3 regions of the Pseudomonas petroselini genome follow, and region 1 is predicted to be linked to each of the others. Evidence: predicted binding sites of a transcription regulator. Region 1 holds the regulator's gene; each other region holds the start of a gene.
The links. The regulator sigma-54, encoded in region 1, starts transcription at its own class of promoters, with help from an activator protein. The targets are predictions, from matches to a motif close to ANTGGCATNNANNTTGCTNT.
Positions count from the first base shown of each region.

Region 1 (5,026 bases):
GCATTGCTGGTGGCCCACGGGCTGGCCTGGCTGGACCTGGAACCGCGGATTCTACGCGCCCTGCAGGGCGGCTCCATTTGCGCGCTCGGCACTGCGCTCGGTGCGGTCCCGGTGCTGGTGATTCGCCATATGCCGGTCGCGTTGAGCGATACATTGCTGGGCTTTGGTGCGGGGGTCATGTTGGCGGCGACGGCGTTTTCGCTGATCGTGCCGGGCATTGCCGCGGCAGAAGGCTTGGGGCTTTCGCCCTGGAGCGCCAGCGGCTTGATCAGCTTCGGCATCATGCTGGGAGCGTTCGGGCTGTATCTGGTTGACCGCAAGGTCTCCGGCGCCAGTCCGGAAATGCTGGTCGGCACGCCGGATAAACCGGTGATCCCGCCGCGTATCTGGCTGTTTGTGTTTGCCATCATCGCCCACAACATTCCCGAAGGCATGGCGGTCGGTGTATCCGCTGGCGGCGGTATGCCGGATGCCGACAGCCTTGCCATGGGGATTGCCCTGCAAGACGTGCCCGAAGGCTTGGTGATTGCGTTGGTCTTGGCCGGGGCCGGCATGTCGCGGATCAAGGCATTCCTGATCGGCGCGGCGTCAGGTCTGGTGGAGCCCGTGTTTGCTGTGCTCTGTGCCTGGCTGGTAAGCCTGGCAGAAGTGCTATTACCGTTGGGCCTGGCCCTGGCCGCTGGTGCGATGCTGCTGGTCGTCACTCACGAGGTGATCCCCGAGTCGCGCCGCAATGGTCACGAAAAGCTCGCCAGCCTGGGACTGTGCATCGGTTTTTGTTTGATGATGGTGATGGACACGGCGCTGGGGTGAGGTCGTTGCGACTTCATCCCGCCTCAAAGGGTGAGTTTACTCACCCTCATCAAAGTAGTTATTGATCAACGCCACCAGGGCATCCATCGCTTCCTGCTCTTGTTCACCTTCTGTCTTCAAGTGAATCTTGGTGCCTTTGCCGGCGGCCAGCATCATCATGGCCATGATGCTTTTGCCATCGACCATGGACTCTGGCGTGCGTCCGGCGCGGATCTGGCAAGGGAACTGTCCGGCAACGCCGACGAACTTGGCTGACGCCCGGGCGTGCAAGCCCAGCTTGTTGATGATTTCAATTTCCAGAGCGGGCATCGCGCAGGTGTTCCTTTCAGCTGAGGTCGCGGTGGCGGACCTGGACGTTCTTGAGGGTTTTTTGCAGCACCTGGCCCAGGCGCTCGGTCAGATAGACGGAGCGGTGGTGACCGCCGGTGCAGCCGATGGCAATGGTGACATAGGCCCGATTGCTGGCAGCAAATCGGGGTAACCATTTGAGCAAGTAGCTGGAAATGTCCTGGAACATCTCCTCCACATCCGGTTGTGCAGCCAGGTAATCGGCGACGGGCTGATCCAGTCCGGACTGATCACGCAGTTCCGGCTTCCAATAAGGGTTGGGCAGGCATCGCACATCGAATACCAAGTCGGCGTCGACCGGCATGCCGCGCTTGAAACCAAACGACTCCACCAGAAACGCCGTGCCTGGCTCCGGTTGGTTCAGCAGGCGCAGCTTGATGGCATCGCGCAGCTGGTACAGGTTAAGGCTGGTCGTGTTGATCTTGAGGTCGGCGAGGTCAATGATCGGTCCCAGCAGCTTGGTTTCATCTTCGATGGCTTCTGCCAGCGAGCGATGAGGGCTGCTGAGGGGGTGACGCCGGCGGGTTTCGGAGAACCGCTTGAGCAGTGTCTCTTCGTCGGCATCCAGGTACAGCACATCGCAATGAATGTGCTTGGCCCGCACTTCCTCGAGCAATTGCGGGAATCGCTCCAGGTGGCTGGGCAGGTTGCGGGCATCAATCGAAACGGCGACCAGGGGTTGAGCCAGTTCAGTGTGGATCAACGCGCGTTCTGCCAATTCCGGCAGCAGGCCGGCGGGCAGGTTATCGATGCAATAGAAACCGTTGTCCTCAAGAACATTGAGGGCGGTACTTTTACCCGAGCCGGAGCGGCCGCTGACGATGATCAAGCGCATGGTTACTGCCCGTTCTGTTCATCCAGGACAACCTGGTACAGCGCCTCATTGCTGCTGGCGCTGCGCAGTTTGTCGCGTACGTCCTTGCGGTCGAGCATGCTGGCGATCTGCCGGAGCAGTTCCAGGTGCGCATCGGTGGCAGCTTCCGGGACCAGCAGAACGAACAGCAGGTCGACCGGGGCACCGTCGATGGCGTCGAAATCGATAGGGGCGTCCAGGTGCAGCAGGGCGCTGACAGGTGTCTCGCAGCCTTTGAGGCGGCAGTGGGGAATGGCGATGCCGTTGCCAAAACCGGTCGAGCCAAGTTTTTCACGGGCAATCAGTGCCTCATACACAGCTTGCGTATCCAGTTCGGGCACTTCACGGCCGATCAGGTTGGCAATTTGTTCGAGGGCGCGTTTTTTACTGCCACCCGGCACGTTCACGAGGGAACGGCCGGGGGTCAGGATGGTTTCAAGTCGGATCATGGGGGGAGAGTTAACGACCTGTACCTTGCATCAGGTGCAGATTCTTTTCCTTATGCTTTATGAGTTGGCGGTCCAGCTTGTCGTAGAGCGAGTCGATCGCCGCGTACATGTCTTCATGTTCCGCATTGGCGACGAGCTTGGCATTCGGTACATGCAGGGTGGCCTCGATTTTCTGCTTGAGCTTGTCGACCTCCATGATGACCTGCACGTTGGTGATCTTGTCAAAATGCCCCGCAAGCTTGTTCAACTTGCTTTCGGTGTACTCACGCAGGGGCTTGGTAACTTCCAGTTGGTGTCCACTGATGTTGACTTGCATACAGCTTCTCCTTCGTTGCCAGTGCATAACGCGACGGGTAGGAATACCCGCCACTGGTCTGCATTTTAAAACTGCCTGCGCGTCGATCTTGCCTGATCGCCGCTAGGCGAGTTTTAAAACGCATCCCGGAACGCTGTGGCCCGCCCGTCACATCAAACGCTTACGCTCGCTGGAAGGCGCGATCCCAAGGGATTCGCGGTACTTGGCGACGGTTCGACGGGCGACCTGAATGCCTTGTGCCTCCAGTAAACCAGCGATCTTACTGTCACTCAATGGCTTTTTCTGATTTTCAGCAGCAACCAGTTTTTTGATGATCGCGCGGATCGCCGTGGACGAGCATTCACCGCCTTCGGAGGTGCTGACGTGGCTGGAGAAAAAGTATTTCAGTTCATAAATACCCCGAGGGGTATGCATGAATTTTTGCGTGGTCACCCGGGAAATCGTCGATTCATGCATGCCGACCGCTTCGGCGATGTCATGCAGCACCAGCGGTTTCATCGCTTCGTCGCCGTACTCCAGGAAGCCGCGCTGATGCTCGACGATCTGGGTGGCGACTTTCATCAGGGTTTCGTTGCGGCTTTGCAGGCTCTTGATGAACCAGCGCGCTTCCTGCAACTGGTTGCGCATGAAGGTGTTGTCGGCACTGGTATCGGCGCGACGTACGAAGCCGGCGTATTGCGGGTTCACCCGCAGGCGCGGCACCGATTCCTGGTTCAGCTCTACCAGCCAGCGCTCGTTGTCCTTGCGCACAATCACATCGGGAACCACGTATTCGGCTTCGCTCGATTCGATTTGTGAGCCAGGACGCGGGTTGAGGCTCTGTACCAGCTCGATGACCTGGCGCAGGTCGTCTTCCTTGAGCTTCATGCGGCGCATCAACTGGCTGTAGTCGCGGCTGCCCAGCAGGTCGATGTAATCGGTCACCAGGCGCTGGGCTTCGGCGAGCCAGGGGGTCTTGGCCGGTAACTGGCGCAATTGCAGCAACAGGCATTCGCTGAGGGTGCGTGCGCCGATGCCGGCGGGCTCGAACTGTTGGATGCGGTGCAGGACGGCTTCGATCTCGTCCAGCTCGATATCCAGCTCCGGATCGAAGGCTTCAAGAATTTCTTCGAGCGTCTCGTCCAAGTAACCCTGGTTATTGATGCAGTCGATCAGGGTCACGGCGATCAAGCGATCGGTGTCCGACATCGGCGCAAGGTTCAGTTGCCACAGCAGGTGGCTCTGCAGGCTCTCGCCAACGGAGGTGCGGGTGGTGAAGTCCCACTCGTCATCGTCATTGCTGGGCAGGCTGCTGGCGCTGGTCTGGTAGACGTCTTCCCAGGCCGTGTCGACCGGAAGCTCGTTGGGAATGCGTTCGTTCCAGTCGCCTTCCTCAAGGTTATCCACCGTAGGGGCGGTTTCCTGGTAGGAGGGTTCCTGCACGTCGGGATTGGGTTTTTGCTCGATATTATCGGCCAGCGGGTCTGCATTATCGAAGTCGTCGCCTTCCTCCTGGCGTTCGAGCATCGGATTGGACTCCAGGGCCTCCTGGATTTCCTGTTGCAGGTCCAGGGTCGACAATTGGAGCAGGCGGATGGCCTGTTGCAGCTGCGGTGTCATCGTCAGCTGCTGGCCCATTCTCAGGACTAGCGATGGTTTCATGGCAGGGGCTTAACACCTTATTCGCCGGCGCAATGCGCCATCCACGACAGGGCGCGTGAGCGCCAAACATAAGCAAATTATATGCCTGATGTCGGGGGCTTTGCCTAGAGCGCGGTAACAATAAAAATCCGGAGGTTTTCATTGACTCCCGCGCACCTTGGCGAACAGCCGTGACACCACGGTGTTTACAGGCGGAACTCGTGACCCAGGTACACTTCCTTGACCAGCTCGTTGGCCAGGATGGTGGCGGAATCACCTTCGGCGATCAGCTGGCCATCGTTGACGATATACGCTGTTTCGCAGATATCGAGGGTCTCACGGACGTTGTGGTCGGTGATCAGCACGCCAATGCCCTTGGCCTTGAGGTGATGGATGATCTGTTTGATGTCGCCCACCGAGATCGGGTCGACGCCCGCAAACGGTTCGTCCAGCAGGATGAACTTGGGCGCAGTGGCCAGGGCGCGGGCGATTTCCACACGGCGACGCTCACCGCCGGACAGGCTCATGCCGAGGTTGTCGCGGATATGGTTGATGTGGAACTCCTGCAGCAGGCTTTCCAGCTCCTTGCGACGGCCGTCACGGTCGAGTTCCTTGCGGGTCTCGAGG
Region 1 covers NZ_CP173614.1:1,800,934-1,805,959, forward strand. The annotation lists gene ACI512_RS08390 (ZIP family metal transporter) at 1-813, shown strand, start outside; gene ACI512_RS08395 (HPr family phosphocarrier protein) at 850-1,122, opposite strand; gene rapZ (RNase adapter RapZ) at 1,139-1,996, opposite strand; gene ptsN (PTS IIA-like nitrogen regulatory protein PtsN) at 1,999-2,463, opposite strand; gene hpf (ribosome hibernation-promoting factor, HPF/YfiA family) at 2,474-2,779, opposite strand; gene ACI512_RS08415 (RNA polymerase factor sigma-54) at 2,927-4,420, opposite strand; gene lptB (LPS export ABC transporter ATP-binding protein) at 4,606-5,026, opposite strand, start outside.

Region 2 (5,026 bases), 2.7 Mb from region 1:
AAAACGCGTGAGTGTGGTCCTGGCACACGCCCGCACGGCCGGCGAAGGCCTGGGCGGCGCAGGTGTCGACTTCGGTCGCGCCCGGCGTGTAGACCATCGCTTGGTTAAGTGCATGCATCAGGTCGATCAACGCCGTGCGATCGCGACGTTGATGGCAATGCTGGTCGGCAAAGCCGCGCAGCGCTTCATCGGGCTCGGTCAAGCGGGTGCAGCGCAGGAACGGGAATGCCGATTGGCTCTCGTGCTCGGCCTCGCGCAGTTCGTCGATGTCCACTTGGCCACGCGCACCGATGATGATGGCGTCGTGGGGTTCATCCAGGGTCAGCACATGCAGGATGTTGCCGAACGGGTCCACCTGGGCACGCACCGGACGCGGGAGGTCGAGTTGCCAACTGAGCACATGCTGGCGCTCGCTGTCATGGGGCGTCAGGCGCAGGTACTGGATGCTGGCGCGCACCTGGTCTTCGTAGTGGTAGGTGGTTTCGTGGCTGATGGAGAGTCTCATGCGGCCTCCAGGTAGGAACTGTAGATGGCGTCGCCCAATTGGCGGACCAAGGGGATAAAGTCGGTCAGCCAGGCATGCAGGCCTTCCTCAAGGATTTCATCAATGGCGGTAAAGCGCAGGCGCGCATCCATCTCGGCGGCCAGGCGCTGGGCCGGGCGGCCGTTGATGCCGGGCAGGCTGGCCAGGATCTGGTCAATCTCTTCGCTGCAGGCACGCAGTGAGCGCGGCACATCGGCGCGCAGCAGCAGCAACTCAGCGACTTGCCGGGCGCCGGGCGCATCGCGATAAATCTCAGTGTAGGCCTCGAACGACGACAAGGCCCGCAGCAAGGCACTCCATTGATAGTAGGCATGCGCAGTGCCATCGGTGACGGCTTCGGCCCGGTCACCGGCCATTTCATAGCGTGCGTCCAGCAAGCGCAGCGTGTTGTCGGCGCGTTCGATAAACGTGCCGAGGCGAATAAAGCGGAAGGCATCGTTGCGCATGATGGTGCCGTAGGTGGCGCCCCGGAACAGATGGGAACGCTCCTTGACCCACTCACAGAACCGACTCATGCCATAACGGCTCAGGCCCTGATGGGCGATATCACGGATATCCAACCAGGTAGCGTTGATGTTTTCCCACATGTCGGCGGTAATTCGCCCACGCACCGCATGGGCGCTGGCCCGTGCAGCGCCAAGACAACTGTAGATACTGGCCGGGTTGGCCGCATCCAGAGCAAAGAAGTGCAGCAGGCGTTCAGCGTGCAATTCACCGTGACGTGCGTGGTAATCCTCCAGGGTGCCGGTGATCAACAGCGGCATGGCCAGTTCATGCAGGCCATCACCGCGCCCATCCTGGGGCATCAGCGACAGCGAATAGCTGACGTCGAGCATGCGCGCGAGGTTCTCCGCGCGTTCAAGGTAGCGCGACATCCAGTACAAATCCGAGGCAGTTCTACTCAACATGGCATCAGTCCTCGACCACCCACGTGTCTTTGGTGCCGCCACCCTGGGACGAGTTGACCACCAGCGAGCCTTCGCGCAATGCAACGCGGGTCAAGCCGCCGGGGACCACACGGGTTTCCTTGCCGGACAACACGAACGGGCGCAGGTCGATATGACGGGGCGCAATGCCGTTTTCAACAAACGTCGGGCAGGTGGATAAACACAGGGTCGGCTGGGCGATATAGGCGTGGGGCTTGGCCTTGATACGGGCACGGAAGGCTTCGATTTCCGCTGCGGTGGACGCCGGGCCCACCAGCATGCCGTAGCCGCCGGAGCCTTGGGTTTCCTTCACGACCAGGTCGGGCAGGTTGGCCAATACATGGGAAAGTTCGTCGGGCTTACGGCACTGGAAGGTCGGAACATTCTTCAGGATCGGTTCTTCATCCAGGTAAAAACGGATCATCTCGGTGACGAAGGGGTACACCGACTTGTCATCCGCCACCCCGGTGCCGATGGCATTGGCCAGCACCACATTGCCGGAGCGGTAGGCCGCGAGCAGGCCGGGCACGCCGAGCATGGAGTCCGGGTTGAAGGCCAAGGGGTCGAGGAAGGCGTCATCAAGGCGACGGTAGATCACGTCCACGGCCTTGGGGCCATCGGTGGTGCGCATGAAGACGCGGTCATCGCGCACGAACAGGTCGGCGCCTTCCACCAGTTCCACGCCCATTTCACGGGCCAGAAAGGCATGTTCAAAGAACGCGCTGTTGAAGCGGCCCGGGGTCAATACCACCACGCTGGGGTTGTCCAGGGGGCTGGAGCTTTTCAGGGTATCCAGCAGCAGGTTGGGGTAGTGATCGATGGGCGCGATGCGTTGGGCGGCGAACAGTTCGGGGAACAGGCGCATCATCATCTTGCGGTCTTCGAGCATGTAGCTGACGCCGCTCGGTGTACGCAGGTTGTCTTCCAACACGTAGTACGTGCCGTCGCCATCGCGGACGAGGTCGACCCCGGAGATGTGGGCATACAGGTCGCGGTGCAGGTCCAGGCCTTGCATGGCCAGTTGGTATTGCTCGTTGGCCAGCACCTGTTCGGCAGGGATGATCCCGGCCTTGATGATGCGTTGTTCGTGATACAGGTCGGCGAGAAACATATTGAGCGCCTTGACCCGCTGGATGCAGCCGCGCTCGACAATCCGCCATTCGCTGGCAGGGATGCTGCGTGGGATGGTGTCAAAGGGGATCAGGCGCTCGGTACCCTGCTCGTCCCCGTAGAGCGTGAAGGTGATCCCGGCGCGGTGGAACAGCAAATCGGCTTCGCGCCGGCGTTGCGCCAGCAGTTCAGCAGGCGTGTCGGCCAACCAGCGGGCGAACTCGCGGTAATGAGGCCGGACCTGCCCTGCCCCATCGTACATCTCATCGTAATAAGTGCGGATCATGCCGAACTCCTTGTCACCCGGACGCAAGAACCATCGCAAGGCCCGTGCCAGCGGCATAAACACTTAAAAATCAGTGAGTTAAATAAACATAAAAATCTGACCGCACCGTCCTGGTGCGCAGAATGCCCGGTGCACAGCCCCACGCTTCATCGCAACGCGGGCTTTGACTATCAACAGCATAGCCAGAGTTGATTTCACTGCCCGGCCAAGCCTGCGGATAATCACAACCATCTGCTGAACAGGATGCGTCCTACAGGTTCAGCCCACCGCTCTTCCCTTTAGGCCACCCTCTCTGGGTGGCTTTTTTTTGGTGCAGAAAAGTGGGCTACAAGTTCCGAGTAGTTTTCCTACAGCACAAACAAAATCGGCCGACCCAAAGGTCAGCCGATACGCTGTGGTTCTCATACTGCTAACTGCTACATGGGTAACCCACGCACCTCCTGCTTCACGCCCCATCCCTCGATGATCCCGCCCAGCGGCTCGACCACCGCCTCAAAGTCTTGCTCGAAGTCTCCTATGCCGTCGTAGGTAGCGAACATGATTTTGCTCAGTTCCAGGTACCAGGCGCCATCGTCGCGCGCACTGACCTGGGCATTCAGGGATTCCCCGCGAAACTCACCCGCAGCCCTGCGCGCCCGTTCCTCATCCGGGAAAATGGCGTAGAACTCAATGGGGTGAAAACGCGAAAAGTCGAAGCCGCCCTCTTTCATGCGGCGCAGAACGTTGGTGCTGATGTCTTCTTGATAGGCTGTGCTCATGAAAAGTGCTCCTCAAATTGATGGATAGACTTTCCGTGCTTCCCGAAGCCCACGCCGTACTGGCGTGGGGACTACGGCAGTAACATCACCGCTGGAAAACAAGCATGTAGCTGACAAGACCAGACCTTAGCGATTCATTCGCTGATCTCATTTGCAGAGTAGCGCGAAGCTATCACCTCCACCAGAGGCGCTTTAAGGGTGGACAGGGAATATTCAGGCGGCAGGAGAGATGTCGAGGATCTGGATACTGTTCTGGTCTTTGAGGATCTTGACCGTAGGCTCGGGCTTGCGGCCCTCCAGGTCGTTGAGGTCCAGTTCGGCGGCAACGGGCACCAGTTTGTTGCGAATCATGTGTGCCGCATCTTCGAGGCTGGGCTTCTGGTCACAGGTGAACTGTTCAACGGACTGCACGCCGTGATCATCAACGAAGGTAATCTGCCACTTTTGCATCGGTGCCTCCTCGATAAAACCCGTGTGTGGGCTTACCTCTATCTGGACCTTGGGGGCTTGGCAAACGTTCCACCCAAGGTCGGAGACACCCGATCAACTGCGCTTATTTTTCAGCGTGTTCTTTCAAGGCTTTCAAGGTGTTGAACGGCGCGTCCACCACAAATTTGTTGGCCAACCACGAAGGCACGCTGCCACCTGGTTCGGTGTGCACCTGGTAAGTGACTTCGGTCTGGTTGTCGCCCTTTGGCACCAGTTTCCAGAAACCGTCGACCTGAGCCACGCGGACGTAGCCTTTTTCTTCAGGCTTGTAGGTCGGGACACCTTCGAGTTTACGCGTCAGCGTGCCGTCGGCGGCCTTGGTCGTGGTGATATGCAGGTAGGAATCGCGATCGGTCACGGGGAACGGGGCTTTGAATTGGGTGTAGGTCCAGCTCTCGTCACCTTTCTTATCGACCAGCTTCTGGGACTTGCACTCGTGAATCCATTTACAGGCACCGGCCACGTCTTCCTGCAAGGCGACGATTTTTGCCAAAGGCGCCTTGATCGTGGTCACACCGCGATACGCCTTGTACTTGGAGCCGGCCACTTCGCTCAGGGACACCTTGATACCGTCTTCATCCTTGGCGACTTGCCAATCCTCAGCCTGGGCAGTGGCAGCAAACAACACCGTAAAACCGCACAGCACAGCCATTCGTTTCAGCGAACCCATTGTTGTATTCCTTATTGTCGAAGTTCCGAAAAAAGTTCCGATAGTAAAGCCCATCAAGCCGCCGTCATCTGCTCCCACCAGCCGATCAAGCGAATCGCATCGGCCTGGTCGGTGCCGCAGACCTCAATATCCGCCTTGAAATCGCTGCACACCGCCGGTCGCTCCGGTTGCCCGAACAGCAGGCATAGCTGTTCGACCGACAGGTGCAGGCAGCGTTCGCCGGCCGGTTTGCCTTGTGGCATG
Region 2 covers NZ_CP173614.1:5,999,911-6,004,936, forward strand. The annotation lists gene ACI512_RS27605 (transglutaminase family protein) at 1-505, opposite strand, end outside; gene ACI512_RS27610 (alpha-E domain-containing protein) at 502-1,452, opposite strand; gene ACI512_RS27615 (circularly permuted type 2 ATP-grasp protein) at 1,457-2,866, opposite strand; gene ACI512_RS27620 (ribonuclease E inhibitor RraB) at 3,283-3,624, opposite strand; gene ACI512_RS27625 (hypothetical protein) at 3,838-4,074, opposite strand; gene ACI512_RS27630 (START domain-containing protein) at 4,178-4,783, opposite strand; gene ACI512_RS27635 (YkgJ family cysteine cluster protein) at 4,837-5,026, opposite strand, start outside.
Region 2: the regulator sigma-54 is predicted to act here: its motif matches at 2,899-2,918, upstream of ACI512_RS27615 (circularly permuted type 2 ATP-grasp protein).

Region 3 (5,026 bases), 1.4 Mb from region 1:
CCGCCGCCAGGCCGATGATCAGCGCGCCCATCGGGCCCACGGTGCCAGCAGCCGGAGTGATGGCAACCAGACCCGCCACCACACCCGAGGCGATGCCCAGTGCGCTTGGCTTACCGTGGGTGATCCATTCGGCGAACATCCAACCCAACGCCGCCGCAGCGGTAGCGATCTGGGTGACCAGCATCGCCATGCCGGCGGTGCCGTTAGCGGCAGCGGCAGAACCGGCGTTGAAGCCGAACCAGCCGATCCACAGCATGGCGGCACCGATCAGGGTGTAACCAAGGTTGTGCGGGGCCATTGGCGTGGTCGGGAAGCCTTTGCGCTTGCCGAGCACGAGGCACGCCACCAGGCCAGCCACACCGGCGTTGATGTGAACCACGGTGCCGCCGGCGAAGTCCAGCACGCCCCAGTCCCACATCAGGCCACCGTTACCGCTCCAGACCATGTGCGCGATCGGCGCATAGACCAGGGTGAACCAGATAGCCATGAAGATCAGCATCGCCGAGAACTTCATGCGTTCGGCGAAAGCACCGACGATCAGCGCCGGGGTAATGATGGCGAAGGTCATCTGGAAGGTGATGAACACGGCTTCCGGGAACAGCGCCGCAGGCCCGGTGATGCTGGCCGGGGTAACGCCCGCCAGGAACGCCTTGCCCATGCCGCCGAAGAAGGAATTGAAGTTGACGACGCCCTGCTCCATCCCGGTCGTATCGAACGCGATGCTGTAACCGTAGACGACCCACAGGATGCTGATCAGGCCAGTGATGGCGAAGCACTGCATCATCACCGACAGAATATTTTTGGAACGAACCATGCCGCCGTAGAACAGCGCCAGGCCCGGGATAGTCATGAACAGTACCAAGGCGGTGGCGGTCAGCATCCAGGCGGTGTCGCCGGAATTGAGGACTGGAGCAGCCACTTCGTCTGCCGCCATGGCCAGGCTTGGCATTACGATGGACAACAGGGCTCCGAGCCCTGCGAATTTACGCAGAGTCATATTGTTTTCTCCTGGGGCGTTGGGGTTTGGCGGCTTAGATTGCGTCGGTATCGGTTTCGCCGGTACGGATGCGAATAGCCTGTTCCAGATTGACCACGAAGATCTTGCCGTCACCAATCTTGCCGGTGTTGGCGGCCTTGGTTATCGCCTCGATAACCCGGTCAAGATCCTTGTCGTCAATGGCGACATCAATCTTCACCTTCGGCAGGAAATCGACCACATATTCCGCGCCGCGGTACAGCTCGGTGTGACCCTTCTGCCGACCGAAGCCTTTGACCTCAGTAACGGTAATGCCCTGCACGCCGATCTCGGACAACGACTCGCGTACATCGTCCAACTTGAACGGCTTGATGATGGCAGTGACTAGCTTCATGAAAACTCTCTCCCGAATTGGTGGACTTGCCCCAGGAAAACAAACCCGTCTCAAGTCTAAGCGCAGTGCCTGGCTTTGTAACGCATCGTCGCCTCGGCATTTGCCTTTGCGACGCCAGCGAACCACTGGTGACGAAACCTGTACCCCTGATCCGTCGGCGCACTGCATTCGTCACAGCGACTGCATCAGTGCATGGGTCATGATCGTCTAAGCAGAAACCTTGCCAGCTCCGTAAAAATCACTGAAATCAGTCCTTTGCCCACTTATGCCGACCCAGCGCCGGTGCTGGCGACCACAATGCGCACAAAAACAGTGCGCCGCCGCCCAGCCCCCTGCGCGAAAAGCGTGCGCCCGGGTCACGAAAAAGACTATAGACGCTGCGTGATACACTGCCGGCCAACAGTTTTCCGGAATATTTCCCATGCTCGCGCCCAAAGACCTCCTCGACGCCCTGAGCGGCCACGCCTCTCGCCTGTTCAGCGGTGACACCCCACTGCCCCGCAATGAAATCGAAAGCCAGTTCAAGGCGTTGCTGCAGAGCGGCTTCAGCAAGCTCGACCTGGTCAGCCGGGAAGAATTCGACAGCCAGATGGTGGTGCTCGCCCGTACGCGCGCACGCCTGGAGAGCCTGGAGGCGAAGGTAGCGGAGCTTGAAGCGCGGTTGACGCCAGCAGGCGAATAACCGGCCTCCATGGCCAGCCTGCTGACCGCGCTGTTGATGGTTGCTCTATCCGCTAGCGTCGGGGCCGTGATGCTGCTCAGCAGCGCCGTCGCCGGCGTACGCGACCCGTTGCAACCGTCGATCATTCCGCTGTTTGCAGACGACGATCAGGTCTCCCTGGCACTGCGCACCAAAAGCATGCTGTCGTCCATTCCCATTCTGCTCGGGCCGATCCTGGGCTGGCTCGCCAACCGAGTGCCTCGCAACCTCTGCGTCGCGGCGGGCTTTGCACTGTTGGGGAGCAGTTTCGCCATGAGCGGCCAGATCGCTCAGTTAGGCATCGCGCTGAGCATCACGTCGTTGCGGGTGTTCCTGACCCCTGATTTGCGCACGTTCATGCGCGCCCCCGACACACGACCCAACGATGCCTACCTGGCCAACTACCCCAGCGCCTTTGCACGTTGATACGTCCTGTAAAAGTCTGCTCCCTTGCACCTGCACTCCCTCGACTACCTTTGAAAAGCCGCAGCAAGCGGCCCTCCCTTTCAAGGAACGAGCATGTCCCTCGCCATTGTCCACAGCCGCGCCCAGATCGGCGTCGAAGCCCCTGCCGTCACCGTCGAAGTGCACATGGCCAATGGTCTGCCGTCGCTGACGCTGGTGGGCTTGCCGGAAACGGCGGTCAAGGAAAGCAAGGACCGCGTGCGCAGCGCGATCCTCAACTCCGCGCTTCAATACCCGTCCCGCCGCATCACCCTCAACCTCGCGCCCGCCGACTTGCCCAAAGACGGCGGGCGTTTTGACTTGGCGATTGCCCTGGGGATCCTGGCCGCCAGCGTGCAGGTGCCGGCGCTGATGCTCGATGACGTGGAGTGCCTTGGGGAGTTGGCGCTGTCCGGTGAAGTCCGGGCGGTGAAAGGTGTGTTGCCGGCCGCATTGGCGGCACGCAAGGCCGGGCGTACCCTGATAGTGCCGCGGGCGAATGCCGAGGAGGCGTGCCTGGCTTCAGGGTTGAAGGTGATCGCGGTGGATCACTTGCTGCAGGTGGTGGCGCACTTGAATGGGCATGTGCCGATTGAACCGTATAAGTCCGACGGCTTGCTGTACTTGAATAAGCCGTATCCAGACCTGAGTGAAGTCCAGGGCCAACTGGCGGCCAAGCGCGCGCTGCTGATCGCAGCGGCGGGCGCGCATAACCTGCTGTTCAGTGGGCCGCCGGGCACGGGAAAGACGTTGCTCGCCAGCCGACTGCCGGGGTTGTTGCCACCCCTGAGTGAACAGGAGGCGTTGGAAGTGGCTGCGATTCAGTCGGTCGTCAGCCTGGCGCCGCTGAGCCATTGGCCGCACCGGCCGTTTCGCCAGCCACACCATTCCGCCTCAGGGCCAGCGCTGGTGGGAGGCGGCTCCAAACCGCAGCCGGGGGAGATCACCCTGGCCCATCACGGGGTGCTGTTCCTGGATGAGCTGCCGGAATTTGATCGCAAAGTGCTGGAGGTACTGCGTGAACCCTTGGAGTCGGGGCATATCGTGATCTCCCGCGCCCGTGACCGAGTGAGTTTCCCGGCGCGCTTTCAACTGGTGGCGGCCATGAACCCCTGCCCCTGCGGCTACCTGGGTGAACCCAGTGGGCGCTGTCGCTGTACGCCGGAGCAAATTCAGCGCTATCGCAACAAGCTGTCCGGGCCGTTGATGGATCGCATCGACCTGCACCTGACCGTTGCTCGGGAAACCACTGCGCTGAATCCAATCCAGCAGGCCGGCGATAACACAGCGAAGGCCTCGGCAGAGGTAGCCGAGGCACGGGAGCGCCAGTTGCGGCGTCAGGGCTGCGCGAATGCCTTCCTTGACCTGCCTGGGCTACGCCGTCACTGCACGCTGGCAAAGGTCGATGAAGGCTGGCTGGAGACCGCCTGCGAGCGATTGACTCTGTCGCTGCGTGCGGCGCATCGGCTGCTCAAGGTGGCGCGGACCCTGGCGGACCTGGAGCAGGTAGATGCCATCACGCGCGACCATCTGAAGGAAGCCTTGCAATACCGACCGGCGGCGATCACTTGAGCCTGGCGCAGAACCTGATGCGGGAGAGGGCTTGCTCCCACACTTGATCAACTGCGCCTGAAGGGCCGGTTTCAGCGGAACCGATCCACCTCATGCCGCAAGCCCGCCGCCAGGGTTTCGAGTTCCTTGGCGGTGATCGCCAGGTTCGACACCACTTCGCGCTGCTCGCTGTTGGCCAGCGCAATGCTCTGCAAATTGCTGCTGAGCAAGGTCGCGGTGCTGCTCTGCTCCTGGGTGGCGGTGGTGATCGCCGCGAACTGTTGACCGGCCGAGCGGCTTTGCTCGTCGATACGTGCCAACGCTGACGCCACGTCGGCGTTGCGTGACAGGCCTTCCTGCATCAGCGCATTGCCGTGTTCCATGGTGCTGATGGCGTTGCCGGTTTCGTGCTGGATGCTCTGGATCATCCCAGAGATCTCGTCGGTGGCCTGACGGGTGCGCGAAGCCAGGTTGCGTACTTCGTCCGCGACCACGGCGAAACCCCGGCCTTGCTCACCGGCCCGGGCGGCTTCGATGGCAGCGTTGAGCGCCAGCAGGTTGGTCTGTTCGGCGATCGAGGTGATCACACCGACGATCCCACCGATTTCCTGGGAGCGTTGGCCCAGGGTGTTGATCACCGTGGCCGTGCTGTTCAACGAGGTCGCGATATGTTCGAGGGACGACGAGGCTTCTTGCATCGAGTTACGGCCGATACGGGTTTGCTGGGCGTTTTCCTGGGCCAGGCGTTCCGTGGCGCCCATGTTGTCGGCGATGTTCAACGACGTGGCGCTGAACTCTTCTACCGCGCCGGCCATGCTGGTGATCTCGCCGGACTGCTGCTCCATGCCTTCGTAGGCACCGCCGGACAGACCGGACAATGCCTGGGCGCGGCTGTTGACCTCTTCAGCCGCCTTGCGGATATGCGAGACCATGGTCGACAGCGCTTCCCCCATCTGATTGA
Region 3 covers NZ_CP173614.1:435,868-440,893, forward strand. The annotation lists gene ACI512_RS02160 (ammonium transporter) at 1-997, opposite strand, end outside; gene glnK (P-II family nitrogen regulator) at 1,032-1,370, opposite strand; gene ACI512_RS02170 (accessory factor UbiK family protein) at 1,792-2,052, shown strand; gene ACI512_RS02175 (hypothetical protein) at 2,062-2,496, shown strand; gene ACI512_RS02180 (YifB family Mg chelatase-like AAA ATPase) at 2,590-4,086, shown strand; gene ACI512_RS02185 (methyl-accepting chemotaxis protein) at 4,158-5,026, opposite strand, start outside.
Region 3: the regulator sigma-54 is predicted to act here: its motif matches at 1,579-1,598, upstream of glnK (P-II family nitrogen regulator).